Regions from separate parts of the Arthrobacter sp. B0427-1-12 genome, predicted to be linked through region 2. Evidence: predicted binding sites of a transcription regulator. Region 2 holds the regulator's gene; each other region holds the start of a gene.
The links. Region 2 encodes HrcA, which represses chaperone genes, less so after heat shock. Its sites were predicted from a motif close to TTNGCACTCGNNNNNNNCGAGTGCNAA; they were not measured.
Positions count from the first base shown of each region.

Region 1 (9,925 bases), on a different contig from region 2:
AATACCGGGACAGAACGGAACGTCATCGGACCGAGCCTCGCAGCAGCATGGCGATGAACACCAGTCCGCCGATGAACTCGATCACGATGCTCAGGGCCGTGTTGAACTCGAAAATCCGCTCCAGCACCAGCTGCCCGCCGACCAGCGCGATGATGCCGATCAGCACGGCAACCGGCAGCACGTATTTGTGCCGGAAGATGCCGCAGAGTTGGTAGGCCAGGCTGGCTACGAGCAGGCCGAAGAAGGTGACCGGACCGACCAGCGCGGTGGAGACGGCGACCAGCACGGAGCAGATGACCAGCGTCAGGGTGACGGTGCTCTTGTGGTCCACGCCCAGGTTGACGGCGGTTTCCCGGCCGAGGGCCAGGACGTCGAACCGGTTGCGCACCCGCCAGGCCGCCGCGCTGACCAGGGCGACCAGCAGGCTGGAGACCAGCAGCAGCGTGCCGTCCACATTGTTGAAGCTGGCGAAGAACAGGTCCTGCAGGATGATGAATTCGCTCGGGTCGATCAGCCGCTGCAGCAGGGAGGAAACGCCCCGGAACATGGCGCCGAACACGATTCCCACGAGCAGCATCAGGTGCAGGCTCTTGCCGCCGCCGGTGAACAGCCAGCGGTACAGGAGCCAGGAAAAGCCGACCATGAGCACCACTTCGATGCCGAAGCGCACGGGCCCGCCGAGCGAGAGCAGCGCCTGGGCGCCCAAGCTGAACGTCAGTACCGTCTGGATCAGCAGGTACAGGGAATCGAAGCCCATGATGGAGGGCGTCAGGATGCGGTTGCTGGTCACGGTCTGGAACAGCACCGTGGAAACGCCCACGCAGTAGGCCACCAGGATCATGGAGCCGACCTGGATTGCCCGGCGCGGCAGGATGTAGGAGAGGTTGCCGCGCAGTTCGATGGTCATGAAGACCGCGACGAGCACTGCGGCCAGCAGGCCCAGGACGACGATGGGCACCAGCGGCGAGGCACCCTTGGTGCGGCGGACGGTGCGTGTGACGACGGCGGGTGCGCTAAGCACGGCGCCGCCTCAGCAGCAGGTAGAGGAACAGCACGCTTCCGACGGCGGAGACGATGGTGCCCACCGGGATCTCATAGGGGAAGCGGACAAGGCGGCCGGCAATGTCGCAGGCCAGGACGAAGCCGGCGCCGAAGACGGCGACCCAGGGCACCGCGCGGCGGACATTGTCGCCGATCAGCAGGGAGACCAGGTTCGGAATGATCAGGCCGAGGAAGGGAATGGCGCCGATCGTGACGACGACGACGGCGCTGATCAGGCTGACGATGACCAGGCCCAGGGTCATGACCCGGTTGTAGTTGAGCCCCAGGTTGGTGGTGAACTCCTGGCCCATCCCGATCACGGTGAACCGGTCGGCGCAGATGTAGCCGACCAGGGTCAGGACCGCGACGATCCACAGCAGTTCGTACCGGCCGGCGATGACGCCGGAGAAGTCGCCGACCATCCAGGTATTCAGGGTCTGCAGCAGGTCGAACCGGTAGGCGAAGAAGGTGGTCACGGCGGCCACGACGCCGCCGAGCATAATGCCCACCAGCGGAACCAGCAGGGTGTTCCGCAGCGGAAGCCGGCGCAGGATGAGCAGGAACAGTGCGGTGCCGCCGGCGGCGAAGAACGTGGCCACCAGCATTTTGGTGAACAGCGAGGCACCCGGGGCCAGTACGGTGACGGCGAGGATGCCGAGGGTGGCCGATTCGATGGTGCCGACCGTGGACGGTTCCACGAACTTATTGCGCGCCATCAGCTGCATGATCAGTCCGGCCACGCTCATGGCCATGCCGGCCAGGATGATGGACAGGGTGCGCGGGATGCGGCTGATCAGCAAGATCTGCGTTGCGTTGCCTTCGGCGGAAAAGAGCGTCCCGAGGGAAACGTCGCTGACGCCCACGAACATGCTGATCGCCGCGAGTACGACGACGGCGGCACCGGCCGCTGCCAGCTGCAGGCTGGTGCCGCGCAGGCGGGGAGGCCTGGCCGGGGCTGCCGCTGTGGTGGGAGCGGCAGCAGTGCCGGCACCGGCCGGAGCATGGACTGAGGCAGTCATCTTGTATCTGGATCCTTGTACAGCGCAAGCGGCGGGACCAAGGTCCCGCCGCTTCGACGGCTTCTTACTTCAGGGCGTCGCCGACGGCGTTGACCATGGCGTCGACATTGTTCAGGCCGTAGCCGACGATGTACCACTGCGTGGAGTCCAGGTAGTGGATGTTGCCGTTGGCGGCGGCGTCCGTTCCGTTCACCAGTTCGTTGTCCAGCACGGCGGCCGCGGCTTCGCCGGATTCGCCGATGGCGGCGTCGCGATCGATGACGAACAGATGCGCGGGGTTCTTCTCCGCGATGTATTCGAAGGAAATAGCCTCGCCGTGGCGGCCGTCGGACTTGACATCGGCTGCCGTCTGGACGCCGAGGACGTCGTGGATCAGGCCGAACCGGGAGCCGGCGCCGTAGGCGGTCAGTTCTCCGCCGCTGGTCATGACGACCAGGCCGTTGCCGGCGTTGGCTGCAGCGGCCTTGGTTGCCTCGATGTCTGCATCGATCGCGGCCAGCTTTTCCTCGACGTCGGCTTCCTTCTGGAAGATTCCGCCGAGGCTGGTCGAATGCTGCTTGAAGCTGGCCATCGGGTCGGCGGCGTCGACGCTCAGGTCGATGGTGGGAGCGATCTTGCTCAGTTCCTGATAGTGCCCTGCGGCGCGGCCGGAAATGATGATCAGGTCCGGAGCGCCTTCGCTCACGGCCTCGAAGTCCGGTTCCTGCAGCGTGCCGATGTTGGTGACGGTGTCCGCGCCGTATTCCTCGAGGGAGGCCGGCAGGTTTGCCTGCGGAACTCCGTCGACCTGGACGCCCAGGGCGTCCAGGCTGTCCAGCACGCCCAGATCGAAGGTGTAGACGGTTTCCGGGTTCACCGGCACCTCCGTGGTTCCCTGTGCATGGTCCACGGTGACTGTTTCGCTGCCGGAAGCATCCTGGGCCTCGGCACTGGTCTGGCTGCAGGCGCTGAGCATCAACATCGATGCGGCGGCCAGGGCCATGACCTTGGCGGGGAGAGTCTTCTGCACGGGCTAATGCTCCTGGTCTCGTACCCGCCGTGGGGGCGGGTGGGTGAATTAGGTGACGTAGGCCTGACCTAATTGTGCTTGCCCCAGAAAACTATCGGTTAGGTATGCCTAACGCAACTTCGCTCCGGTGTGTCCCGTGTAACAAATCGACGCACAAAGCCCATTCCGCCTGTCGTGGTGCCGGACGGTGCGCCGGTCGCTGGCACTCGCCTTGACCGAGTGCTAACGCCTTGCATAGAGTCGTCATTGGCACTCTCACCCTGAGGGTGCTAATTCCCGGGGGTCGCAAGGCCCCTGCCTGACGGCACCCGCCAGCCGGCACCGCGACGACGGTAGGCATGCCGCAAGGCACCTTTCGCCCGTACATAACTTATGTGAAGGAGAGGTCCGAGTGTCGGTCTCTATTAAGCCTCTTGAGGATCGCATCGTTGTCCGCCCGCTGGAAGCCGAGCAGACCACCGCTTCCGGCCTGGTGATCCCGGACACAGCCAAGGAAAAGCCGCAGGAAGGCCAGGTCGTGGCCATTGGCCCCGGCCGCGTTGATGACAACGGCAACCGCGTTCCCGTCGATGTTGCCGAAGGCGACGTCGTTATCTATTCCAAGTACGGTGGAACCGAAGTCAAGCATGGCGGCGAGGAGTACCTGATCCTGTCCGCCCGCGACGTCTTGGCAGTCGTCGTCAAGTAGTCCGCACAAGGAGCCCCGGCCGCACAGCGGCTGGGGCTTTCCTTGCTCACAGCCAAAGTCAAAGCCAAAGGAAGTAGACATATGGCAAAGCAGTTGGAGTTCAACGACGCTGCCCGCCGCGCGCTGGAGGCCGGCGTCGACAAGCTGGCCAACACCGTCAAGGTGACTCTCGGTCCGCGCGGCCGCAATGTGGTGCTGGACAAGAAGTGGGGCGCCCCCACGATCACCAACGACGGCGTGACCATCGCCCGCGAGGTCGAGCTGGAGGATCCGTATGAGAACCTCGGCGCGCAGCTGGCCAAGGAAGTAGCCACCAAGACCAACGACGTTGCCGGCGACGGCACGACGACGGCGACGGTGCTGGCCCAGGCCCTCGTCAAGGAAGGCCTGCGCAACGTGGCCGCAGGTGCCGCGCCCGGCCAGCTCAAGCACGGCATCGAGGTTGCGGTGGAAGCCGTGGCTGCCCGCCTGCTGGAAAACGCCCGCGAGGTCGAGGGTAACCACGTTGCCGACGTCGCGACGATCTCCGCCCAGGACCGCGTCATCGGCGAACTGCTGGCCGAAGCGTTCGACAAGGTCGGCAAGGACGGCGTGATCACCATCGAGGAAGCCTCGGGCATGCAGACCGAGCTCGTGCTCACCGAGGGCATGCAGTTCGACAAGGGCTACCTCTCGCCGTACTTCGTGACGGATCCGGAACGCCAGGAAGCCGTTCTGGAGGACGCATACATCCTGATCAACTCTGGCAAGATCTCCTCGGTGCAGGAATTCCTGCCGCTGCTCGAGAAGGTGCTGCAGGCCGGCAAGCCGCTGTTCATCATCGCCGAGGACATCGAGGGCGAGGCCCTGTCCACGCTGGTCGTGAACAAGATCCGCGGCACCCTGAACGCTGTCGCCGTCAAGGCTCCGGGCTTCGGCGACCGCCGCAAGGCAATCATGCAGGACATCGCCATCCTCACCGGCGCACAGGTGGTTTCCCCCGACCTGGGCCTGAAGCTGGACCAGGTGGGCCTGGAGGTCCTGGGCTCCGCCCGCCGGATCACCGTGACCAAGGACAACACGACCATCGTGGACGGCGCCGGCTCCGAGGCCGACGTGGCCGACCGCGTGGCCCAGATCCGCGCCGAGGTGGAGCGCACGGATTCCGACTGGGACCGCGAGAAGCTGCAGGAGCGCCTGGCCAAGCTGGCCGGCGGCATCGGCGTCATCAAGGTCGGTGCTGCCACCGAAGTTGAGCTCAAGGAAAAGAAGCACCGCATCGAGGACGCTGTGTCCGCGACCCGTGCCGCCCTCGAAGAGGGCATCGTCTCCGGCGGCGGTTCCGCCCTGGTGCAGGCAGCCGCCGCGCTCGATTCGGACGTCAGCGTCAAGGCCTTGGAAGGCGATGCCGCTACGGCGGTCGGCCTGGTCCGCAAGGCCCTGGCAGAGCCGCTGCGCTGGATCGCCCAGAACGCCGGGTACGAGGGCTACGTCGTCGTCAACAAGGTCAACGGACTGGAGCTGGGCCACGGCTTCAACGCGGTCACCGGCGAGTACGAGGACCTGCTCAAGGCCGGCATCATCGACCCGGTCAAGGTCACCCGTTCCGCGCTGCGCAACGCCGCTTCCATCGCCGCCCTGGTACTCACTACCGAGACCCTGGTCGCGGAGAAGCCAGCCGAGGAAGAAGACGCCCACGCCGGCCACAGCCACTAGGCCGGCTCCGGCAAGCAACATCTGGCAGGGCCCCGGTCCGTCCATCCCGTACCGGGGAGGACGGCCGGGGCCCTGCTGGTTATTTATAGGCCGTTCGCGGCCGATGGACCGGCTGCCGAACCCCGGAATGCCGGGCTTCGGCAGCCCCGGGCGATAGACTCGATGGGTCATTGCCAGCTTCGAAGGGTATTTTGTGTCAAGCGTGCAGCTGACGGAGCGCCGCCATGAGCCGCCTGCGGAGCCCAGAGGGCCTGCCCGCAATTACCGTCCGGAAATCCAGGGCCTGCGTGCCCTCGCTGTCCTCCTGGTTGTTGTGTACCACGTGTGGCTGGGGCGAGTCTCCGGCGGCGTGGACATCTTCCTGCTGATCTCGGCCTTCCTCATCACGATGTCCTTCACCCGCAAGGGCGAGGACGGGAAACCGCTCCACCTGGTTAAGTACTGGCTGCATCTGTTCAAGCGGCAGTTGCCGGCGATCGTCGTCGTGCTCCTGACCGTCCTCGTGGCCACCGCGCGGCTGCTGCCCAGCAGCCGCTGGGCGGATATCTTCAGCCAGACCTGGGCGTCCCTGCTGTACTTCCAGAACTGGGTCCTGGCCAACAATGCGGTGGACTACTACGCGGCCGACCACAGCGCGGCCAGCCCGCTGCAGCACTTCTGGTCGCTGTCCATCCAAGGGCAGGTCTTCATCCTTTGGCCGCTGATCTTCGCGGCTGCGGCAATCCTGCACCGGTTCCTCAACGGTGGTGCGGCGCGATCGGGACGCCGCCTGCCGGCCACAGCCGTGAGCTACAGAGCGGTGAGCTACCGTGCCATCCTGGCCGTCATCTTCGGCGGCGTGTTCGCCGCGTCGCTGGCCTTCTCCGTGTGGCAGACTGCCACGAACCAGTCCTACGCCTATTTCGACACGCGCACGCGCCTGTGGGAGTTCGCCCTGGGATCGCTGCTCGCGCTCGCGCTGCCATACCTGACCTTCGGACCGCGGGTACGGATCATCCTCGGTTGGTTCGGCCTCGCCGCCATGGTCAGCTGCGGGCTGCTGCTGCAGGTCCAGCAGCAGTTCCCCGGCTACGTGGCGCTGTGGCCGACCCTGGCGGCTGCATGCATCATCATCGCGGGCCGGACCGGGAGCCGCTTCGGCGCCGACCGTCTGCTGACCGCCCGGCCCCTGGTGCGGATGGGGAACAACTCCTACGGGCTCTACCTGTGGCACTGGCCGGTCCTGGTCGGGTACCTGACCGTCAGCGGGCGCTCTGCGGCCGGCCTGCTCGACGGCGCCGCCATCATTGCCGTGTCGATCCTGCTGGCCGTTCTCACCACCCGGGTCGTGGAAATGCCCGTCCGCAGCTGGACCTGGTCTGAGTCGAAGCGGCGCCGCATGGGCCTGGTCATCGCCGTGGCAGTCGCCGTGGTCGCCGCACCTCTGAGCGGTTGGCAATTCCAGGTCAAGGCCCAGGAGCAGGCTGTCCAGCAGCAGTCGCCGCTGGATAACCCGGGAGCCGCGGCGCTGACGCCTGGCTTCGAGTTCACCGGCCGACAGGACGCGCAGGTCAAACCGACGCTCAGCAGCCTCTCCGGCGAATGGGCGGAAGTGGATCAGCAGTGCCACGGCCAGACGGATCCGGCCACGGGCCAGCCCGTGCCCTGCCGCGTGGTGGGGGACCGGGAAACAGCCGCCCGGACCGTCGTGATGCTCGGGGACTCCCACTCCATGATGTGGCTGACGGCACTGGAACCGGTGGCGGAGGAACGCGGCTGGCAGGTGGTGGCCCTGCTGAAGATGGGCTGCCGCTACGGTGCCGCCGTCGAGTCCCGCTCCGACGACTGCAATGCCTACAACCAGGCGGTCCATGACTATGTGCTGCAGGAAAAGCCCGATGCCGTGTTCACCGTTGGAACCAGGACGGACCAAGGCGATGCCGGGGAAGCGATCGTGGAGGGCTATGCCGCCGGAATCCAGGATTTCACCGCAGCCGGCATCGACGTGGTCGCCCTGCGGGATTCGCCGCGCTTCAGCTTCCCCATGCCGGAATGCATCGAACGCAACGGGGACGACCCCACCGCCTGCGCCCGGCCGCGTGCCGAGGTGCTGGCGGAGGTCTCGCCGCTGCAGGATTTCGCGGCCACGATGCCCGGTGTGCGGCCAATGGATATGACGGACCTGCTGTGCACTGCCGACGGCTGTCCCGGGGTGATCGGCAACGTCCTGGTCTACCTGGACCATGACCACCTCAGCCGCAGCTATGTGGAGACGACGGTGCCGGTCTTCGGCGGGCGGTTCGCCGCCGCTCTCGGCTGGCCGGCGCCGTGAGGGCGCTGCGACGGCGCCCTGAAAGCGCTGTGACGGTGCCCACGGAATGAATTCGGAATAGGGCAGACGGGCCTTTCGTTTTACGATTGAAGCAGCAGCGGACCGTCCCCCGCGCAGCATCCCCCACCCGGTAATCCCGAAAGAGGCGCAGTTGTGAGCCAACTAGAACATGATCCATTTGCCTTCGTTGGCCTGACATACGACGACGTCCTGCTCCTTCCCGGCCCGACGGACGTCATCCCGTCCGAGGCCGATACAAGTTCCCGCCTGTCCAAGCGGATCACGGTGCAGACCCCGCTGCTGTCCGCCGCCATGGACACGGTGACCGAATCCAGCATGGCCATCGCCATGGCCCGCCAGGGCGGCCTCGGCGTGATCCACCGCAACCTGTCCATCGCGGACCAGGCGGAGCACGTGGACCGGGTCAAGCGCAGTGAATCCGGCATGATCACCAACCCCGTCACCGTGCATCCGGACGCGACGCTGCGCGATTGGGACGAACTGTGCGCGCATTACCGCGTCTCCGGTCTGCCGGTAGTGGACGAGGACGGCAAGTTGCTGGGCATCGTGACTAACCGTGACACGCGTTTTGTTCCCCGGGCGGACTACCCCAGCCGCAAGGTCAACGAAGTCATGACGCCGATGCCGCTGATCACCGGCAAGGTGGGCATCAGCCGCGCAGAGACCATCGAGCTGCTGGGCAAGCACCGCATCGAAAAGCTCCCGCTGGTGGACGACGCCGGCATCCTGCGCGGACTGATCACCGTCAAGGACTTCGACAAGGCGGAGCAGTACCCGCTGGCCACCAAGGACGATGAGGGCCGCCTGCGTGTCGGCGCCGCCATCGGCTTCTTCGGCGACGGTTACGAGCGCGGCATGACAATGATCGAGGCCGGTGTCGACGTGCTGGTGGTGGACACCGCCAACGGCCACAGCGCCGGGGTGCTCGACATGATTGCCCGGCTGAAGAAGGACAAGGCAGCGGCCCACGTGGACATCATCGGCGGCCAGGCTGCTACCCGCGAGGGCGCGCAGGCACTGATCGATGCCGGCGCCGATGCGATCAAGGTCGGTGTTGGCCCGGGTTCCATCTGCACCACCCGTGTGGTTGCCGGCGTGGGCGTTCCGCAGATCACCGCCATCTACGAGTCTGCCAAGGCAGCGATCCCCGCCGGCGTGCCGGTCATCGCCGACGGCGGCCTGCAGCACTCGGGGGACATCGGCAAGGCGCTGGTCGCCGGCGCGGACACCGTCATGCTCGGCTCCCTGCTGGCAGGCGCGGCCGAAAGCCCGGGCGACCTGGTGTTCGTCAACGGCAAGCAGTTCAAGGCCTACCGCGGCATGGGGTCGCTGGGCGCCATGCAGACCCGCGGCAAGAACACCTCCTACTCCAAGGACCGTTACTTCCAGGCTGACGTGCCGGACGATGAGAAGCTGATCCCGGAGGGCATCGAAGGCCAGGTTCCCTACCGCGGTCCGCTGTCCGCCGTGGCCCACCAGTTGGTCGGCGGCCTGCGCCAGACCATGTTCTACACGGGTGCGCGCACCATCGCCGAGCTCAAGGAGAAGGGCAAGTTCGTCCGCATTACGTCGGCCGGGCTGAAGGAGTCCCATCCGCACGACATCATGATGACCGTGGAGGCACCGAACTACCGGTCCCGGTAGTTTTCCCGACCCCTTCCGCAGCAACCCGCGCGGCCGCCAGTTGGCAGCCGCGCGGGTTTCTCGTATCAGCTGCGATAACCTAGACCGGTGACTTACGAGATTGAAATCGGCCGTGGCAAGCGTGGGCGCCGAGCCTACTCCCTCGATGACGTAGCAGTCGTCCCCTCCCGCCGCACCCGGGACCCCAGGGATGTCTCGGTCGCATGGCAGATCGACGCCTACAAGTTCGAAACCCCGGTCATCGCCGCGCCGATGGACTCCGTCATGTCGCCGGCCACCGCCATTGCCCTGGGCCAGCTCGGCGGCCTGGGCGTGCTGAACCTCGAAGGCCTGTGGACCCGCTATGAGGACCCGCAGCCGGTGTTGGATGAGATCGCCACGCTGGGCGATGAGAACTTCAGTCCCGCGGCCACCAAACGGATGCAGGAGCTCTACCAGGCGCCGATCCAGCCGGAGCTGATCACCTCCCGGCTGGCCGAAATCCGTGCCTCCGGTGT
Region 1 covers NZ_JBNHIC010000005.1:128,571-138,495, forward strand. Annotated here, with positions in the region: gene AC5RWU_RS06010 (iron chelate uptake ABC transporter family permease subunit) at 23-1,021, opposite strand; gene AC5RWU_RS06015 (ABC transporter permease) at 1,014-2,060, opposite strand; gene AC5RWU_RS06020 (siderophore ABC transporter substrate-binding protein) at 2,125-3,042, opposite strand; gene groES (co-chaperone GroES) at 3,461-3,757, shown strand; gene groL (chaperonin GroEL) at 3,839-5,452, shown strand; gene AC5RWU_RS06035 (acyltransferase family protein) at 5,646-7,763, shown strand; gene guaB (IMP dehydrogenase) at 7,917-9,428, shown strand; gene AC5RWU_RS06045 (GuaB3 family IMP dehydrogenase-related protein) at 9,516-9,925, shown strand, end outside.
Region 1: groES (co-chaperone GroES) is a predicted target of HrcA. The motif match lies at 3,269-3,295, and genes of this name have one in related genera.

Region 2 (9,440 bases):
CGTCGATGCCCGTCAGGATGTCGTGGACGACCCGCAGCCCGGAACTCGTTCCGTACGGCAGGTCCACCTGGGTGACGTCTCCGGTGACCACCATTTTGGAACCGAACCCCAACCGGGTCAGGAACATCTTCATCTGCTCCGGCGTCGTGTTCTGCGCCTCATCCAGGATGATGAATGCGTCATTGAGCGTCCGGCCGCGCATGTACGCCAACGGCGCAACCTCGATGGTACCGGCGGCCATGAGCCGCGGGATGGACTCCGGATCCATCATGTCGTGCAGGGCGTCGTAGAGCGGGCGCAGGTAGGGATCGATCTTGTCATTGAGCGTGCCGGGCAGGAAGCCGAGCCGCTCCCCCGCCTCCACCGCCGGCCGCGTGAGGATAATGCGGTTGACTTCCTTGTGCTGGAGGGCCTGGACTGCCTTCGCCATAGCCAGATAGGTCTTGCCCGTTCCCGCCGGACCAATCCCGAAGACCACGGTATTGCGGTCGATCGCCTCGACGTAGTTCTTCTGGTTCAGCGTCTTCGGGCGGATGGTCCGCCCGCGGGTCGAAAGGATGTTGAGCGTGAGCACTTCGGCCGGGCGCTGCACCGACTGCTCCTTGAGCATCGTGATCAGCTGCTGCATGACCTGCGGCGTCACGCGGGTACCGCTGGCGGCCAGGATCCGGACTTCATTCAGCAGGCGCTGGGTCCGGTCAATGGTCACGGCCGGTCCGGAGAGGGACAGTTCGTTGCCGCGGACCAGGAGGTCGACGTCGGGAAAGGCCTCCTCGATCAGGCGGAGAACCTCATCATGAGCGCCCAGGGACTGGACCATTTGTTCCGTCGAGTCGAAGCGGATGGTGGTCGATTCGATGCCGGCAGCGCCCATGCCAAGTGAAGATTCCGTCATATCTGCGGCCGCTCCGGCCTTCTGTCCCCTTCGGTCAACGATGGCTCCTGCCGGTAACGGTGCTTCCCGTACCCGTCCAAGCGCGAGTTACACACCATGTTACGTCACCCGCGCTGCAGGCACGCTGGAACCAGAAGGCGACCCGGCCGGCGTCGGCCATGCCACGGCACGGCAAGATATCGACTTTGCATCAATCGTGTTGCAGTCCGGTTGAGACCTGCGTCCGGAGGCCTGGGCGCTGAAAACCGTGTGCCAAGCTGGATGGGCATGCCAATTTGCCGTTGCCGTGCCGGTCTGTGCCGGCTTGACGGCGCCGACCCGGGAAGGAGACTGGATGACTTCAAGCGGCAGCAACCGTACTTCGGCAGCAACGGGCCGTTTCGTGAGCGGGTTGGCGCTGATCAGCGCAGCCTCCGTCGTCCTGATCGGCTGCTCTCCTTCAATGCCTTCGGCTTCGATGCCCACGACGGCGACGACCTCCATGCCCGCGATCCACGACCAGCCCGCCAGCGCCTCGCCGATGGTGGTGAGCGCGCCGGTGGAGGGCGGCACCGGTCCGGACGTCACACCGGTCTACTACCTGGGCGCCAATCCGCGGAATGTCTATCTTTACCGGGAGTTCCGCCGGGACCTGCCGGACATGGGCGACCCGATTTCCACTGCGGTCAAGGCCATGACCAGCACCGGGCCGGACGACCCCGACTACTTTAGCCCCTGGACGCCGGCCTCGAAGATCGGCGCGTCGATTTCCGGCAAGAATGTCATCACGGTGGATATCTCCGCGGATGCCTTCAGAACATCCCTCGACGAAGGGATGGCGCACCGCGCCGTCCAGCAGCTGGTCTACACCGCCACGGCGGCGGCAGCCAGTTCGGGACTGATCACCAGCGGCCGGCCCAGCAGTGTGGTGATCCTGGTCGACGGGCACGCCGGCTACAAGGCCTTCGGCCATGTGGAACTGGGCGGTGAAATGACCCGTGACACGACCGTGGCAGCGCCCATCTGGGTTATCGATCCGCAGGAAGATGCCTCACTCACCGATTCCGTCAGCGTTTTCGGCAGCGGTGTCGCCGCTGACTCCACCCTGCAGTGGACGGTGTCGAGGCTGGAGGACACCGAATCGGAAACCGGCGCGCCGGCTGAGTCCGCCTCTGTTGTCGCTTCCGGCACCGTGCAGCTGGACAGCCATCCGGGTGAAACCGGGAAGTTCCGCTTCTCGCTTCCGCTGCCGCCGGGCAACTACGAGCTGCGTGTCTTCCACCGGGCGCCCGGCAATGCGGCGCCAGGCTCAGGTTCCGCGTCCGGCGGCACCGACGCCGGCACGAAGACGGGCGACGCGGCGGTCACGGAAGCGAACCCGGATTCCAAACGGTTCACCATCGACTGAGGTGCCCCGGGCGGCCTGCGCGGGAACTACCAGCGGTCCAGCAGGTGGCTGAGCAGAGCCAGGGCCGTCGGCCCGGCAGTCGACGAACGCAGGACATGGGGTCCCAGCCTCACAGTGCAGGCCCCGGCCGATTCGAAGGCCTCCAACTCGCGGGGACCGATGCCGCCTTCCGGCCCGACGATCATCAGGATCCGGACCCTGGCGCTGCCCGTGCCCAGCGAGGCGGCACGGGCGGCAACCACATCCGCCAGCCGGTCCGCTGCGTCTTCATGCAGCACCAGCGCCAGGTCGGCCCCGGCGATCAGCCGCCCCAGTTCCTTACCGTCCACCAGCGGTTCCACCCGGGGGACCCTGGACCGCCTGGCCTGTTTTGACGCGGCCGTGACAGTGTTGGTCCACTTCTGCAGGCCCTTGGCCGCCTTGTCGGCGCGCCACCGGACGATGCTGCGTTCGGCCTGCCAAGGCACAACGGCATCCACGCCCAGTTCCGTCGCCGATTCAATGGCCATCTCATCCCGGTCCCCCTTGGCCAGCGCCTGGACCAGGATGAGCTCATGGCGCGGGACGTCGTCGTCGGCTACGGCGCCGATCCGGATGGTCAGGGACGACGGCGCCGCCTCCGTAACCTCGCCGGTTACCCGGCGCCCGTTCCCGTCGACGATGTCCACCGCTTCCCCCGGCGCCAGCCGCTTCACGATAGCAGCATGCCTGGCCTCGGGTCCGGTGAGCGTGAATTCCGCGCCGGGCGACAGCGGGGCCAATGCCTGCGGCTCGGCGAAGAAAATCGGGTTCGTCACGCTTAGAGGTTACCGAGTTTGTCCCGCAGTTTGGCGAAGACCCCGCTGCCGCTGGAGGCCAGCTTTCCCTCAGTGAACTGCTCGCCGCGCAACCGGGCCAGCTGGCGCAGCAGGTCCTCCTGGGCCGCGTCCAGCTTGCTGGGGGTTTCGACCTGCAGATGGACCTTGAGGTCGCCGCGGCCGTAGCCGCGCAGGTGCGTTACGCCGAGGCCGCGCAGGGTGATGATCTCGCCCGACTGGGTGCCCGGCCTGACGTTGATGTCCTGCTCGCCGTCGAAGGTCTCCAGATCGATGTCTGTGCCCAGGGCCGCCGCGGTCATCGGCACGCTCAGCGTGGCATGGAGGTCGTCGCCCTCACGGACAAAGGTGGGATGCGGATTGACCCGGATTTCCACGTAGAGGTCACCCTGGGGACCGCCGGCCGGGCCGGCTTCGCCCTGGCCGCCCAGCTGGATGCGGGTTCCGGTGGCGACGCCGGCAGGCACCTTGATGGTCAGCGACCGGCGGCTGCGGATCCGGCCTTCGCCGGCACATTCATTGCAGGGATCCGCAATGACGGTGCCGAAGCCCTGGCAGGAGCCGCAGGGAGCGTTGGTCATGACCTGGCCCAGGATGGAACGAACCGCCCGCTGGACGGTGCCGGTGCCGTGGCAGATGTCGCAGGTCCGGGGGGAGGTACCCTCGCGGCAGCATGTACCGTCGCAGGTGGGGCAGACTACGGCGGTGTCCACCTCGATCTTCTTGTTGACACCGAACACGGCATCCTTCAGATCGATCCGGACATTGATCAGGGCGTCCTGGCCCCGGCGGGTCCGGGACGCCGGTCCGCCGCCCATGCCGCTGCCGCCGAAGAAGGTCTCGAAGATGTCCTGGAAGGCGAAGCCTGCACCGGAATAACCGCCGCCGAAACCACTGTCAGTGCCGTTCTCGTTGCCGGTGGTGTCATACACGCGGCGCTTCTGCGGGTCGGACAGCACCTCGTAGGCGTGGGTGATCCGCTTGAACTCCTCGGATGCCTCCGCACCGGGGTTCACATCCGGATGGTACTTGCGCGCCAGCTTGCGGTAAGCCTTCTTGAGCTCTTCGCTGCCCGCATCGCGGCCGACACCCAGTACTTCGTAGTGATTACTCACTATTGCACTTCACTTCCTGTGTAGCTTGAAACTTCAGTTCGTCAGAATACGTGACAGATAACGCGCCACTGCCCGTACGGCAGCCATAGTGGAGGGATAGTCCATCCGCGTAGGCCCCAGGATGCCGAGCTTCGCGGAGGAGTCGGGGCCGTAGCCGGTGGCTACCACTGACGCCTCGACCAGTCCGCCGTACCGGTTTTCGTGTCCGATCCGCACGGAGAAACCCCGTGCGTCCTGTTCCATCTCCGAGAGCAGGCGGAGCATGACCACCTGTTCCTCCAGAGCTTCCAGAATGGGACCGATGGACAGCGGGAAGTCCACGGTGGAACGGGCCAGGTTCGCTGTGCCGGCCATGACCATACGGTCTTCACGATTGAGGCCGGCCAACAGTTCCAGCGCATGTGCCAGCGTGGCGGCAGCCGTGCGGTCCTTGGCGGCAACGCCGGTGACGCAGGCGGCCAGGTGCTGCGGCAGGGAAGTCAGCAGTGAATCGGACGCAGCAGCCAGGAACTGCTGCCTCAGGTCCAGCAGCGTCTCCTCGCTGACATCCACCGGCATGGCGATCACCCGCTGCTCCACCTGGCCAGTGGTGGCGATCAGGACCACCAGTACCTGCCGGGGCGCCAGCAGGACGAGTTCAATGTGGCGCACCTTCGCCGTGTCCAGGTGTGGATACTGCACTACGGCCACCTGGTTGGTCAGCTGGGCCAGCAGGCGCACCGTCCGCTCCATCACGTCATCGAGGTCGTCTGCGCCGTCCAGCAGCGTCTGGATGGCGCGCTTTTCGGCGGCCGAGAGGGGCTTGACGTCGGAGATGCGGTCCACGAACAGCCGGTAGCCCTTGTCCGTGGGGATACGTCCCGCGCTGGTGTGCGGTGCCGTGATGAGGCCGTCCTCTTCCAGCGCGGCCATGTCATTGCGGATCGTGGCCGAGGAAACACCCAGATGGTGCCGCTCCACCAGTGCCTTGGAGCCGACGGGCTCGCGGGTATGGACATAGTCTTCGACGATGGCCCGGAGTACTTCCAGGCGGCGGGGTTCGCTCATCGTGGCACCTCCTCGGTTGATTTGCAGCCCGAGTCCTAGCAGATAATGCATTAGCACTCGAAAGGCTTAAGTGCTAAGTCTAATACGTTTCGGGGCGTTGTTAGCATTGAGCTGTTCTCCAGCCGACTACACCGGAAGCGATCCATGACCAACTATCAGTGGGGTCCGCAGAATATTACGGCACCCAAGCGCCAGGCGCTGCCCGAAGTGCCCGCCGACATCGGGCTGGTGCTCGAAGACGTCCAGAGCGGCTGGGTGGGCGCAATCGTCCGGGTGGAGAAGTCCGGCGGCATGCATGTCATGGGGCTGGAGGACCGCCGCGGCAAGGTCAAATCATTCAGGCTGGGGTTCGGCTTCCTGCTGGACGGGGCCCCGGTCAAGGTGGTTCCCGCCGCGGCCGCGCCCAAGCCAGCGGTCCAGCGGACGGCGTCCGGTTCGGTGAAAGTGGCAGGACTGCGCGCCCAGGTTGCCAAGGCCAGCCGGATCTGGGTGGAAGGCAAGCACGACGCCGAACTGGTGGAAAAGGTATGGGGCGATGACCTGCGCGTCGAGGGCATCGTGGTCGAACCGCTGCACGGCATCGACGACCTGAAAGGCGCAGTCCGGGACTTCAGCCCCGGCCCGCAGCGCGGGCTCGGCATCCTGGTCGATCATCTGGTGCCCAATTCCAAGGAATCCCGGATCGCTGCCGAAACCATGGCCATGGCCGGAGCGGCCGGCAATGTCCTGATCGTCGGCCATCCGTACGTGGATGTCTGGCAGGCGATCAAGCCGAAGACCATCGGGCTGGCTTCCTGGCCCGTCGTTGAACGCGGAACGGACTGGAAAACAGGAATTCTGCGGGGCCTCGGCTGGCCGCATGCCGGCCCCGCCGACGTGGCCATGGGCTGGAAACGCCTGCTGTCACAGGTGGGCACCTATGCGGATCTGGAGCCCTCCCTGCTGGGCAGGGTGGAAGAAGTCATCGACTTCCTGACGGTCCCCTGACCGTTGTGCCGGAACAGCGATGTTCCGGAACTGCGATTCCCAGCCAGTACCCTAGTAATACCGACGCTTTGACGGCCCGTGCCAGCTCAAAGGCAATTCAAGGGCAAAAGGAGAAGCCTTGTCCAACACTGCCAGCCACCACCAGCCTCCGCACGACGACCGTGCTGGCTACCAGACTCCGCTGTACGAAGGATCGCCGGCCAACGCCTTGCCGCTGACCGCTTCCGAGGACCGGCAGTGGGCTACTTTGGCCCACTTCGGCGGCATTCTGGGGTGCATCCCCTCACTGGTCATTTTCCTGGTCTTCCGGGAGCGGGGCCCGTTCACTGCCCAGGAGTCCAAGGAAGCGCTGAATTTCACCCTGCCTCCCACGGTGCTGGCGCTGCTGTTCAACCTGCTGGCGCTGCTCCCGCTGGTGGGCGGTGTCTTCGCGGTGCTGGCCGCGCTGACGTGGATCATCCTGACGGTCTGCTCCGTTGTCGCCGGCGTCCAGGTCAACAAAGGCCGGCCGTACCGCTACCCGCTCAACCTGCGCCTCATCCACTGACGCCGGTCAGTCCAGCAGTTTCCGGACCACCGCGTCAGCCAGCAGCCGGCCCTGCAAGGTAAGCCGGAGGGTGCCGTGCAGCGCGGCCGGAGCCTCCACCAGCCCGTCCGCGATCAGGCCCGCCACAGCCATGCGGCCGGCGTCGTTCAGTTCCGCCGTGGGCATTCCCTCGGCAAGGCGCGTGCGGAGCATGACTGCCTCGACATACTGCGTGTCCGCGTCCAGCAGTTCGCGGCCCGCCGCCGGCGACTGGCCTGCCGCCAGCCGGGAGGCATAGGCGGCCGGGTGCTTGACGTTCCACCAGCGGACCCCGCCGACGTGCGAGTGGGCTCCCGGACCGGCGCCCCACCAGTCGTCGCCGCGCCAATAAGCCAGATTGTGTCTGCACCGGTCGGCGGGAGTGCGCGCCCAGTTGCTGACCTCGTACCAGGACAGACCGGCCGCCTGCATCCGGGCGTCGGCCACCAGGTACTTCTCAGCGTGGTCGTCGTCATCCACCGGCGGAACCTCCCCGCGCCGGATCCGGGCAGCCAGTTTGGTACCGTCTTCGATGATCAGCGCGTACGCGGAGATATGGTCCGGTTCGTAGCTGAGCGCCTCCTCGAGCGAACGTTCCCAGTCCGCGGCGCTCTCCCCCGGCGTTCCGTAAATCAGGTCCACGCTCACCTTCAGGCCGGCGTCGCGCGCCCAGCGCACTGCCTGCGGGACCCGGGACGGCGTGTGCGTGCGGTCCAGCACCTTGAGCACATGCGGCACGGCAGACTGCATGCCAAAGGAGACCCGGGTGAAACCGGCATCGGCCAGTTCCTGCAGAGACTGCGGGGTCACCGAATCGGGGTTGGCCTCGGTGGTCACCTCAGCGCCCGGCTCCAGTCCCCAGAGCCCGACGGCGGCACGCAGCACGGCTGCCAGGTCGCCGGAGGGCAGCAGCGTCGGCGTTCCACCGCCGAAGAAAACGGTGCTGATGGGACGGGCCGGTACTCCCGACCGCTCCAGCGCCGCGGCGGCGAATTCCAGTTCCTGCCGCACGGTTCCGGCATATTCGGCCTGGGAGGCGCCGGAACCCAGTTCCTTGGCCGTATAGGTATTGAAATCGCAGTAACCGCAGCGCACGGCGCAGAAGGGAATGTGAACGTAGAGTCCGAATTTGCGGTCCCGGGCCCCGACCGCGGCTCCGCCGGGCAGGATCCCATCCGCGGGAGCCGGATCGCCCAGGGGCAGCACGCTGGGCATCAGCTCACCATCGGCTTCATGGTGCAGGTCACTTCTTGGATTTGTCCTTGCTTTCGTCCGAGGACAGCGCCGCGATGAAGGCCTCCTGGGGCACCTCGACGCGGCCCACCATCTTCATGCGCTTCTTGCCTTCCTTCTGCTTCTCCAGCAGCTTGCGCTTACGCGTGATGTCGCCGCCGTAGCATTTGGCCAGCACGTCCTTGCGGATGGCGCGGATGTTCTCGCGGGCGATGATGCGGGAGCCGATGGCGGCCTGGATGGGCACCTCGAACTGCTGCCTGGGGATCAGCTCGCGCAGCTTGCTGGTCATCATGACGCCGTACGAATATGCCTTCTCCCGGTGGGTAATGGCGCTGAACGCGTCCACCTGTTCGCCCTGGAGCAGGATGTCCACCTTGACCAGGTCCGCCACCTGCTCTCCGTCGGCCTTCCAGTCCAGCGAAGCGTAGCCACGGGTCTTGGACTTGAGCAGGTCGAAGAAGTCGAAGACGATCTCGGCCAGCGGCAGCCAGTAGCGCAGTTCGACGCGGTCCTCGGAAAGGTAATCCATCCCCTTCATCTGGCCGCGACGGGACTGGCACAGCTCCATGATCGCACCGACGAACTCGTTGGGCGCCAGGATGGTGGCCGAAACCATCGGCTCGCGGACCTCGGCGACCTTGCCGTCGGGGTACTCGCTCGGATTGGTCACGGTGATGACCTTCTTGTCCTCCAGCGTGACTTCGTAGACCACGTTGGGAGCCGTGGAAATGAGGTCCAGGTTGAACTCCCGCTCCAGGCGTTCGCGGACGATCTCCAGGTGCAGCAGGCCGAGGAAGCCGACGCGGAAACCGAAGCCCAGGGCGGCGGAGGTCTCCGGTTCGTAGACCAAGGCCGCGTCGTTGAGCTTGAGCTTGTCCAGCGCATCGCGCAGCACCGGGTAGTCAGAACCATCAATCGGATACAGCCCGGAGAAGACCATCGGCTTGGGATCCTGGTAGCCGCCCAGGGATTCCGCCGCCGGCTTGGCCAGGTTGGTCACGGTGTCACCGACCTTGGACTGGCGCACGTCCTTCACACCGGTAATCAGGTAACCCACCTCGCCCACGCCGAGGCCCTTGGTCGGCGTCGGCTCGGGAGCGCTGACGCCGATTTCCAGCAGTTCGTGGCTGGCCTTCGTGGACATCATCTGGATGCGTTCGCGCGGGCTGAGCTTCCCGTCGATCACGCGCACGTATGTGACCACGCCCCGGTAGCTGTCGTAGACCGAGTCGAAGATCATGGCGCGAGCAGGGGCCTGCGGATCGCCGACCGGGGCAGGCAGATCGCGCACGATCTTGTCCAGCAGGCCTTCCACGCCGACCCCGGTTTTGCCGGAGACCAGGAGCACGTCCTCCGGATCGCCGCCGATGAGGTTGGCCAGCTCCGCCGCATA
Region 2 covers NZ_JBNHIC010000023.1:49,352-58,791, reverse strand. Annotated here, with positions in the region: gene AC5RWU_RS14445 (PhoH family protein) at 1-895, opposite strand, end outside; gene AC5RWU_RS14440 (GerMN domain-containing protein) at 1,230-2,282, shown strand; gene AC5RWU_RS14435 (16S rRNA (uracil(1498)-N(3))-methyltransferase) at 2,309-3,079, opposite strand; gene dnaJ (molecular chaperone DnaJ) at 3,082-4,212, opposite strand; gene hrcA (heat-inducible transcriptional repressor HrcA) at 4,246-5,259, opposite strand; gene AC5RWU_RS14420 (DUF3097 family protein) at 5,404-6,246, shown strand; gene AC5RWU_RS14415 (DUF4870 domain-containing protein) at 6,365-6,793, shown strand; gene hemW (radical SAM family heme chaperone HemW) at 6,800-8,026, opposite strand; gene lepA (translation elongation factor 4) at 8,055-9,440, opposite strand, start outside.

Region 3 (9,925 bases), on a different contig from region 2:
CCTGGGGCCATTAACAGCGGAAGGCGCGGCTCCCGTTTGACGGGGAACCGCGCCTTCGGCGCTAATCGGCCGGAGCCGGCTGGGGACTAGAAGCCGCCCATGCCGCCCATCTCGTCGCCGCCCGGCATGGCCGGAGCGGTCTTCTCGGGCTTGTCGGCGACAACAGCCTCGGTGGTGAGGAACAGACCGGCGATCGAAGCCGCGTTCTGCAGAGCAGAGCGGGTGACCTTGACCGGGTCGTTCACACCGGCAGCCAGCAGGTCCTCGTACACGCCGGTGGCAGCGTTCAGACCGTGGCCGGCGGGCAGGCCGCGGACCTTGTCGACAACAACGCCCGGCTCAAGGCCTGCGTTGAAGGCGATCTGCTTCAGCGGAGCGTCGATGGCAACCTTGACGATGTTGGCGCCGGTTGCCTCGTCGCCCTCGAGGTTCAGATTGGCGAACGCCTTGAGGCCGGCCTGGATCAGGGCAACGCCGCCACCGGCGACGATGCCTTCCTCAACAGCAGCCTTGGCGTTGCGGACGGCGTCCTCGATGCGGTGCTTGCGTTCCTTGAGTTCAACCTCGGTTGCGGCACCGGCCTTGATGACTGCAACACCGCCGGCCAGCTTGGCCAGGCGTTCCTGCAGCTTCTCGCGGTCGTAGTCGGAATCGGAGTTTTCGATCTCGGCGCGGATCTGGTTGACCCGGCCCGCGATCTCCTCGGCGTCGCCGGCACCTTCGACGATGGTGGTCTCGTCCTTGGTGACAACAACCTTGCGTGCCTTGCCCAGCAGGTCAAGGGTGGCGTTCTCCAGTTTGAGGCCGACTTCCTCGGCGATGACCTGGCCACCGGTGAGGATGGCGATGTCGGCCAGCTGGGCCTTGCGGCGGTCGCCGAAGCCCGGAGCCTTGACGGCAACGGACTTGAAGGTGCCGCGGATCTTGTTGACAACCAGGGTGGCCAAAGCCTCGCCCTCGACGTCTTCGGCGATGATCAGCAGCGGCTTGCCGGACTGCATGACCTTCTCCAGAACCGCAACGAGGTCCTTCACGTTGGAGATCTTGGAGTTGACGATCAGGATGTACGGATCCTCGAGGACCGTCTCCTGGCGCTCTGCGTCGGTGACGAAGTAGCCGGAGATGTAGCCCTTGTCGAAGCGCATGCCCTCGGTGAGCTCAAGCTCCAGGCCGAAGGTGTTGGACTCCTCGACGGTGATGACGCCTTCCTTGCCCACCTTGTCGAGGGCCTCGGAGATCAGTTCACCGATCTGGGTGTCACCTGCGGAGATGGATGCCGTAGCAGCAATCTCTTCCTTGGTCTCGATTTCCTTGGCGGAAGCGAGCAGTTCGGAAGTAACGGCTTCAACGGCCTTCTCGATGCCGCGCTTGAGGCTCAGCGGATCAGCGCCGGCGGCAACGTTGCGCAGGCCTTCCTTGACCAGAGCCTGGGCGAGCACGGTTGCGGTCGTGGTACCGTCGCCGGCGACGTCGTCCGTCTTCTTGGCAACTTCCTTGACCAGCTCGGCGCCGATCTTCTCATACGGGTCGTCCAGCTCGATCTCCTTGGCGATGGAAACACCATCGTTGGTGATCGTGGGAGCGCCCCACTTCTTCTCGAGGACAACGTTGCGGCCGCGCGGGCCCAGCGTTACCTTGACTGCGTCAGCGAGGATGTTCAATCCGCGCTCGAGGCCACGGCGTGCCTCTTCATCAAACGAAATGATCTTGGCCATAACGGCTTCGTCCTTCCGGAACAATCATGCTCTTTAGCAGTGGCTGCTCGAACCGGCTGCGATGCCCGCGACGGACGGGAGGCAATCCGGCGATCTCGATACGCCGGCTCGACCAACCCTCACCACAGTGGTTCGGTGATCCTCCCGGGCCAGCAACTTAGCAGTCACCGGCCAGGAGTGCTAAGTCAATAATTAGCACTCGCAGGGTGAGAGTGCAAGCGGACGCCGGACTGTGCCCGCCGTATCCGCCAACCGCGAAACAGCCCGTCCCGGATCGCTCAGGGCCTGATCAGGGATCTTCCCGATGGCGGGCAGGCGGAGCCGCTCCTACCGTGGATGTAGCGGCCCCATCCATCGAAGGAGCAGTACCGATGAGCCAGAATCCAGAATCTTCCGAATGGCCTCCCCGGGACAGGCGGGAGTGGCCTCCGCAGCCGGGACCGCCCTACGGCCAGCAGCCCGGCTACGGTATTCCGGGACCGCCCTACGGCTATGGGGCCTACAACGGGCAAAAGTCGCAGCTGGTGGCCGGCCTGCTCGGCGTCCTGCTGGGCGGCCTGGGCATCCACCGGTTCTACCTGGGCTATGTGGGGGTAGGCATCGCACAGATCGTGGTCACCTTCGCCACCTTCGGCCTCGGCTGGGTGTGGGGCTTCGTCGAAGGCATCATGATCCTGGCCGGCGCCCGGATGTTTTGCACGGATGCCCGCGGCGTCCCGCTCAGGGCTTAGCTGCCCGGGGCAGCCGCCGGATGGAGTCGCCGAGCCGCTGCAGGTACCCGGGAATTCCCCGGGCCGGCCGCTATGCCGGGACACCGCCGTCGTGGATTACAGCTACCCCGGCTTACTGGAAACCGGGGCCCAGCACCACAGTCACCTGCGGTGAAACCGCAGTGGACTCGATCAGGGTGGGGATATTCAGCAACCGCGAAATTTCCTGGGCGGTGGCCAGCTGTTCCGGTCCGTTGTAGAAGATGATCGACGTCTGCACGGGCTGGCCGGCCCAGTTGCCCACCTGGCTGGTGGACCAGCCATCGGCAGCGACGCGGCCGGCCACCGAGCCGGCCAGTCCTCCGGCGGTGGTGCCGTTGAGCACATTGACCGGCAAGGTCTTGTCCATGGGCGCCGGCTCAGCGGTTTCCGGCGCTTCGGTTGGAGCTTCCGTTGGGGCCGTTGCAGCCGGCGTTGGTTCCGCTGTCTCGGCAGCGGCGGCCGTTTCCTCCGCTGCCGCCGACGCGGGCGCACTGGGGCCGGCTGTTGCCGCTGCCTCGGCAACCGGCTCCGCGGACGGAGCCTCGCCTGCGGCGGCACCGATGCCCAGCCGCGGAGCCACAAAGAACGCCGCTGCGCCGATGGCCAGGGCCAGGGCGCCAACCAGGATGATCAGCCCCAGGCCGCCCTGCCGCGGCGGCGCCATCCGGGCGCGGTGGACACCTTGGCGCGCGGAAGATTCGGGGACCTTGTCAAACTCATCCCGGGGATACTCGCTCATAGTCGTGCTGTGTCCTTGATCGAAAGATGCGGAATCAGGCGTCGCTGCCCAGCCGACGAGCCGTACGGGCACGCTGGCGCGACGTACGTAGTCTACGCAATCTCTTGACCAGCATCGGGTCGTGCGCGAGCGCTTCTTCCGTGTCGATCAGCGCATTCAGGATCTGGTAGTAGTGCGTGGCGGACATGTCGAAAAGCTCCCGGATGGCCTGTTCCTTGGCGCCGGCGTACTTCCACCACTGCCGTTCCAAGGCCAGCATCCGCTGGTCGCGCTCACTGAGCGGGCTGTCGGCGTCGTACGCGGTTTCCAGTGAAAAGGCTCCGCTTTCGGCCGCACTTGCCACGGCTCACTCCATTCATTCCGACCGCATCAAACTACCCGTACATGGTACGGGGGAACGAAGCGAAAGTCATTCGAACGGCTCCAGCCTGCGGCTCTCGCGCCAGGTGACCGGGATCGGGCAGGATGGGTGGATGACTGACGACGACGGCGCCCTCTTCCCCCTCCCGGCGGCCGGTAAGGCGCGGGGCGGCAGGCGGACGGCCGATGACGCACACCTGCCCTTCGCGGAACCCGCCCGGCCGGCGGAGTTCATGGCACCGGACTGGGCCAAGGCCATGGAACCGGCCGAGGACGGAATTCACCGGCTTGCCCGCTTCCTGGATGGTGAGCGGGCTGCCGGGCGCAGCTTCCTGCCCGCCCCCGGCAATATCCTGCGCGCGTTCCAGCAGCCGATGGACGCTGTCAAGGTCCTCATCGTCGGGCAGGATCCTTACCCGACCCCCGGGCACCCCATCGGCCTGTCCTTCGCGGTCAATCCGGCGGTGCGCCCGCTGCCGCGCAGCCTGGCGAACATCTACCGTGAGCTGGAATCGGACCTGGGGATTGAGGCCCCCGAGCACGGGGACCTGAGCGCCTGGGCCGGGCAGGGCGTCCTGCTGCTCAACAGGGTCCTCACCGTGGAGGCCGGGGCGTCGGGGTCACACCGGAACAAGGGCTGGGAAGCTGTCACCAACCTGGCGGTCCGTGCCCTGGCCCAGCGAAACCGACCGCTCGTGGCCATTCTCTGGGGGCGGGACGCCCAGAACCTGGCGCCGCTGCTCGGGGACACGCCGCGGATCGAGTCCGCCCATCCCAGCCCGTTGTCCGCCAAGCGCGGTTTCTTTGGTTCCCGGCCGTTCAGCACCGCCAACCGACTGCTGCGCGACCAGGGCGCAGCGGAAATCGACTGGCGGCTGCCCACCGGCTAGCCTGATGAGGCAGACCTAACCCACGGCCGCCAGGCCAGCCTCCAGGAGCATCGGCGAATGAATCAAACCAGCAATGTCCAGGCGGCACCGGCCGTCAAGAAGGCCCGTCCCCTGGTGCGGCTCGAGGTGCTGCGGCGCGAGCAGCTTTCCGACCACATGGTCCGGATCATTGCCGGCGGCGACGGCTTCAAGGACTTCGTGATGAACGACTTCACGGACAAGTATGTGAAGATCCTCTTCCTGCAGCCCGGCACGTCCGCCGCGGATGCACCGGATATGGCCGCGCTTCGCGAAGCGCTTCCCCGGGAACAGTGGCCGGTCACCCGCACCTACACCGTGCGCTGGGTGGATCTTGAAGCCCGGCAGCTGGCCATCGACTTCGTGGTCCACGGCGACGAGGGACTGGCCGGCCCCTGGGCTGCCGCCGCACAGCCGGGCGATGAGCTGCTGTTCACCAGCCCCGGGGGCGCCTACGCACCCAACCCGGCTGCCGACTGGCACCTCTTCGCCGGGGACGAAGCGGCGCTGCCCGCCATTGCGGCGGGCATCGAAGCCCTCCCGGCGGACGCCGTCGGAACCGCATTCGTCGAGGTCGGCACCGCAGGCGACATCCAGGACATCGCCGTACCGGACGGCGTCGAGGTCACCTGGCTGCTGCGCGCCGGCGACGGCGGCACGGACCCCGGCGCAGGCACCACCGACCTGCTGGTCCGGGCCATCGCGGAGATGGACTGGCGCGAGGGCGACGTGCATGCGTTCGTGCACGGCGAACGCGGCTACATGAAGGCGCTGCGCGACATTCTCTTCAAGCAGCGCGGGCTGCAGCGGTCACAGGTTTCGCTCTCCGGCTACTGGGCGCTGGGCCGGGCGGAGGACCAGTTCCAAGCGGAGAAGAAGACGGAGATCGGCAAGATCCTGTAGCCGGGTGCCGGCGGTCGGCTCCTAGCGGCGGCGGGTGCGGGCACGCCTCTCGTTCGACCCCAGGCCGCGGGTCAGCGGGTGGGCCAGGTGGTCGCCCAGGACGGTGCCGCCGGCGGTGCCCAGGATCACTGTCAGCGCGTTGAACAGCCCCAGCACGCCGATCAGCGGCTCATCGGCATTCACGGTCAGCTCGTACATGGACCGGAAGATGGTCATCCCGGGCCACAGGAACATCACCGCGGGCACGGCCATCACCAGCTGCGGCGAGCCCAGCCGCAGGGCGATCAGGCGGGCGGCGAAACCTATCGCCACAGCGGCGGCGGCCGGCGCCAGCCGGTCCCCGATCCCGATGTAGCCCACGGCCTCATAGATCAGGAACCCGCACAGGGCCACCAGCCCCGTGGGCAGCAGCATCTTGGCGCTGGTCTGTTCCGAAATACACATGGACGCGGCGGCAACAATAACCAGCAGGGCCTGGACAGCGAACGGGTAGCCGCCCGGTCCGGGATCCAGCACGTCCAGTCCGCCGGCGCCCACCAGTTCCATGGCCACCAGGCCGACGCCGATGCCCGAGACGATCGCGGCAAAGGTCAGGAACGCGGAGAGGTAACGGCCGGCGGCGGTGACCGGGAAGCCGTTGATGGCATCCTGCGTCGCGGAGACCAGCCGTCCGGTGGGCAGCAGCAGGATGATGCCGCCGGCCACCACGATGCCCGGAGTGATCGGCACCTCCAGCGCCCAGAGCGCGACGGCGACGAACGTGACCAAGGCGGCGTTGGTCGCCGTCGTAAAGAAGTCCGGGATCCGCCAGCGCGCGAATTGCCGGGACACCAGCCCCACGGCGATGCTGCTGAGGAAGGCAACCAAGGACGCCAGCGGGCTGCCGCCCATGAAGGCCACGATCGTGGCGGCGAAGACACCCAGCGAGAAGGTCACCATCCACTTGGGGAACGGCTTGGAGCTGCGCGTGATCTCCGTCAGCCGGTTGATCGCCTCCTGCCGGCTCACGCCGCCCTTGACGATGTCCGTGACCAGCTGGTGGACCAGGGACAGACCCGCGTAGTTGTTGGTCCAGGAACGCACCACGCGCAGCACCGTGATCGGGGTGGCGTCCTTGGGTGCGTAGTTGATCACCACGGACTGGTTGGTGATTTCGACGTCGATATGGCTCAGTCCCAGCGACGCCGTGACGGCGATGATGCTCGTCTCGACTTCCAGCGCACCGGCGCCGTACCGGAACATGGTCTCGGCCAGGTTCAGGGCGAAGTCCAGCGTCTTGCGGGCGCTGGCGTCCTGCCCGCCGACCTGGATGATCGGATTGGCATAGGGACTGCCGGCCAGCCGCTCCACGATGTTCATCGGGGCCGTGGGCGGGGACTCGCCTTGGAGGAGTTTGCGGAGCACCCGCATGGCGGAGTCGTTGGCACGCTGCCCGTTCAGGGCGGGTACGGGCTTAACGGACCTGGGCTGCGCTCCCCTGACCGCTGGGCGCGCCGTCCTATGCTCGACTGGCTCCTGCTCCAAAGTCCCCTCTCTTCGGGTCCGCGGCGCGAAGCCGCGGTTTAGTAGAACGGTTGATGATGTTTGCGCCAGTACAACTGACGGAAAACCTTCTCGCCGATGGACTCCCACGCCTTGTACTTCAGCGGGCTGATGACCTGGTCATAGCATCCGACATAGTCGATGACCGTCTTGGTGAAGCTGGTCTTGAACATGCCCAGCCCGTGGAAAGCGTGGTCCTTATCCTTGAGTTTGGCTGCCGGCGGAGTTCCGCAGAAGTCATACGTCTCAATACCGAGTTCCTTGAGATCGTTGATGGCCCGCCATTGCACCAGGTGCGAATCACCGTACTGGCTGCGGCGGGGTTTGGAACCGCCGTCCTTATATGTTCCCTTGCGCCCATAGTTAATGACAAATGCGCCCACCGAGGGGGAGCCGTCCTCGTAGACGAAGTACAGCCGGCCCATCCCCGCGTCGATGAAATTGCGCCAGAACCGGCTGTAGTACTCGAAGGAGCGGAGCTGGACGTTGGCGTTGCCCTGCCCCACCTGGTCCATGAGCCCGTACATGGTGCGGAAGTTTTCCTCCGTCGGCTCCGCCTGGACCACTTCCACGCCTTCGCGGATGGCCCGGCGGACGGCATTGCGGCCGCGTGAGTGCAGATTGCGCAGCAGCTTGTTTTCCTCCGGGGTCACATCCAGCACGGCCGTGCTGTCATTGGGCTGGATGTTGAAGGTCTTGACCAAGCCCGCTTCCGCGAACGCCGCCCGTACCTCCTCGCCGTCGAGGATGTCCGGTTCGATCTTGATGGCGAAGACGTCCTGCCGGTGGTCCTTGACGAACTTCTCATTGGCCTTTAGGATGCCGGGGATATCGGCGGCATCGGCGACGTCCGGCCCCTTGATGAGGTACCACAGCTTGCCGAGGACCGGAAAGTCCTTCTCCAGCACCAGGTTGTAGCTGCTGTAATCCGCCGTTTCATATACCAGGTGCCGCGGGGTCCAGCCGTGATGCGACTTCACCTCCGCGAACGGGGCGGACTGCAGCAGGTTGCCTCCGCTGGGATTGGCGGTCACGTGCCGGTCCCAGTCGGCAATTTCCTCGGCGGTGGCGGCACGGGCGGTGAATTCTCGCAAAGTTCCTCGTTCACTCTCGCCGGACGCTCGCTGATCCGGCCGGACGTGGCATGGCCCCCCTGGGGCCATTGGTTGTGTGAGCAGTGCCAGTCTAGCGGCTGCCAATCCTGAGGCTGGACAGGTACGACGGCGCCGGCCGGCCCGGGCGGGAACCGCACCTTGGGTGTCCTACCCAGCGGCGGGACCGCGGCGTAGGCTGGACGGATCGAAGCTGTTCCACCCTGCATTCCAGGAACGAATACTCCAAGGGAGTAACTATGGACAACAAGAGCCTCCTGTCCCAGATCAACGAGCTCGTGGAGCAGGAGCACGCTCTGCGGGACAAGATTGCCAGCGAACTGGGTCACAGTCCGGAAGACAAGCAAACCCTGAAGGACGTCGAGACGCAGCTGGACCAGTGCTGGGACCTGCTGCGCCAGCGGCGGGCCCTGCGCAAGGCATTCAAGGACGAAGACCAGGCGCGTCTGCGGTCCCCGGAAAAGGTGGAGGGCTACCGCCAGTAGCCCTCCACCACGCCCTGCCGGCCGCCTTGGGCTCAGCGCTGGGCGAGCAGCTCGTTCATGTAGTCGATCTCGCTCTGCTGGGCGAGAACAACCGAGTCAGCCAGGGCCTCCACCACACGTGAATCCGAGCGCTCCAGGACGGCATTCGCCATGTCCACCCCGCCCCGGTGGTGGTCGATCATGAGCTCAAGGAAAAGCCGCTCTGCTTCGGTCCCGGTCAGGGTCTGAAGCTGCCGGAGTTCCTCGGGAGTGGCCATTCCCGGCATTTGGCCGGACGCGTGCGCCATGCCTCCGTGCGCTTCGTGGGAATCCTCCGGTGAGGCCATCATCCAGTCCATGGCCGGAGTCTGCGATGCCTGCGGCAGGCCCCAGACCGCAAGCCACCCATACATCTGGCCCGCCTGGTGCTGCTGGGACGTCGCAATGTCATAGGCCAACTGGCGGATCGTCTCATCCTGGGTCTGGTCCCGGATGATCAGGGACATCTCCACCGCCTGGCGGTGATGCACCTGCATATCCCTTGCAAAGCCGGCTTCGGCGCTGGTGGTCATCGGGGTGATTTCGCCGGACGGGACCAGCCGTCCCAGCGCCCAACCGGCCAGGAAAACCAGTACCGCGGCGGCAATGGCGGCAACAATCAGCGGGAGCCTGCGTCCGCGGCGGGATGTCTGTGCGGTCGTCATGGCGTCCGCCGTCACGCCACCCGCCCGGGCGCGTCCATGCCGCCGGTGCAGGAGGCACCGGGCTCAGGAGTATTCGGGGACTGCCAGTACTTGGTCACGAAATCGCCCAGCCGACTGTCATCCGCACCGTCCAGGGCCACTTGGGCACCCCAGGCCGAGGCCACCACGGGCGATGAAAGACCTTCGAACGGGGACAGGACAGTGTAGGTGTCCGGCAACTCCTCCTGCAGGGCGGCAACCTGGTCCGCATTGACCCGGGCCGGGTCGTAGGTGACCCAGACGGCGCCGTGCTCCAGGGAGTGGACAGCATTCTCGTTGGGCACCGGCTGCTCGTAGACGCCGCAGTTGAGCCAGACGGCGGAGTGGTCGCCGCCCGCCGGCGGGGTCTGCTCGTACTGGACCGGGGTGGTCACGTGGTTCCTGGAGACGTCCTCGAATTCCTGGAGGCCTTCGATCTGGATGGCATCCGCGCTGGGAACGGGCGGGTCGTTGACCAGCGCCACCGTGACCAGCGCGCCGACCAGCACCACGGCGACGGCTCCCCCGGCGCCGATCAGGATGTTCCGCTTGCGGCGCTCCTTGGCCTGCTGCTCTCGCAGGGCGGCCAGTTTCTCCTCGCGCGACTGCCGTGCGGCCTGCCTCGGCGTGACCTTGTCTCGTCCCACTGCATTTCTCCTTCAGTTGCCTCGCACCTCGTCACCGCTGTCCGGCAGCGATCGCCGGCCG
Region 3 covers NZ_JBNHIC010000043.1:10,762-20,686, forward strand. Annotated here, with positions in the region: gene AC5RWU_RS19000 (DUF4031 domain-containing protein) at 1-14, shown strand, start outside; gene groL (chaperonin GroEL) at 87-1,715, opposite strand; gene AC5RWU_RS19010 (TM2 domain-containing protein) at 2,087-2,446, shown strand; gene AC5RWU_RS19015 (LytR C-terminal domain-containing protein) at 2,559-3,206, opposite strand; gene AC5RWU_RS19020 (DUF3263 domain-containing protein) at 3,241-3,549, opposite strand; gene AC5RWU_RS19025 (uracil-DNA glycosylase) at 3,680-4,456, shown strand; gene AC5RWU_RS19030 (siderophore-interacting protein) at 4,514-5,377, shown strand; gene AC5RWU_RS19035 (threonine/serine exporter family protein) at 5,399-6,787, opposite strand; gene AC5RWU_RS19040 (lipid II:glycine glycyltransferase FemX) at 6,940-8,013, opposite strand; gene AC5RWU_RS19045 (DUF2630 family protein) at 8,271-8,516, shown strand; gene AC5RWU_RS19050 (DUF305 domain-containing protein) at 8,549-9,199, opposite strand; gene AC5RWU_RS19055 (thioredoxin-like domain-containing protein) at 9,211-9,864, opposite strand.
Region 3: groL (chaperonin GroEL) is a predicted target of HrcA. The motif match lies at 1,908-1,934, and genes of this name have one in related genera.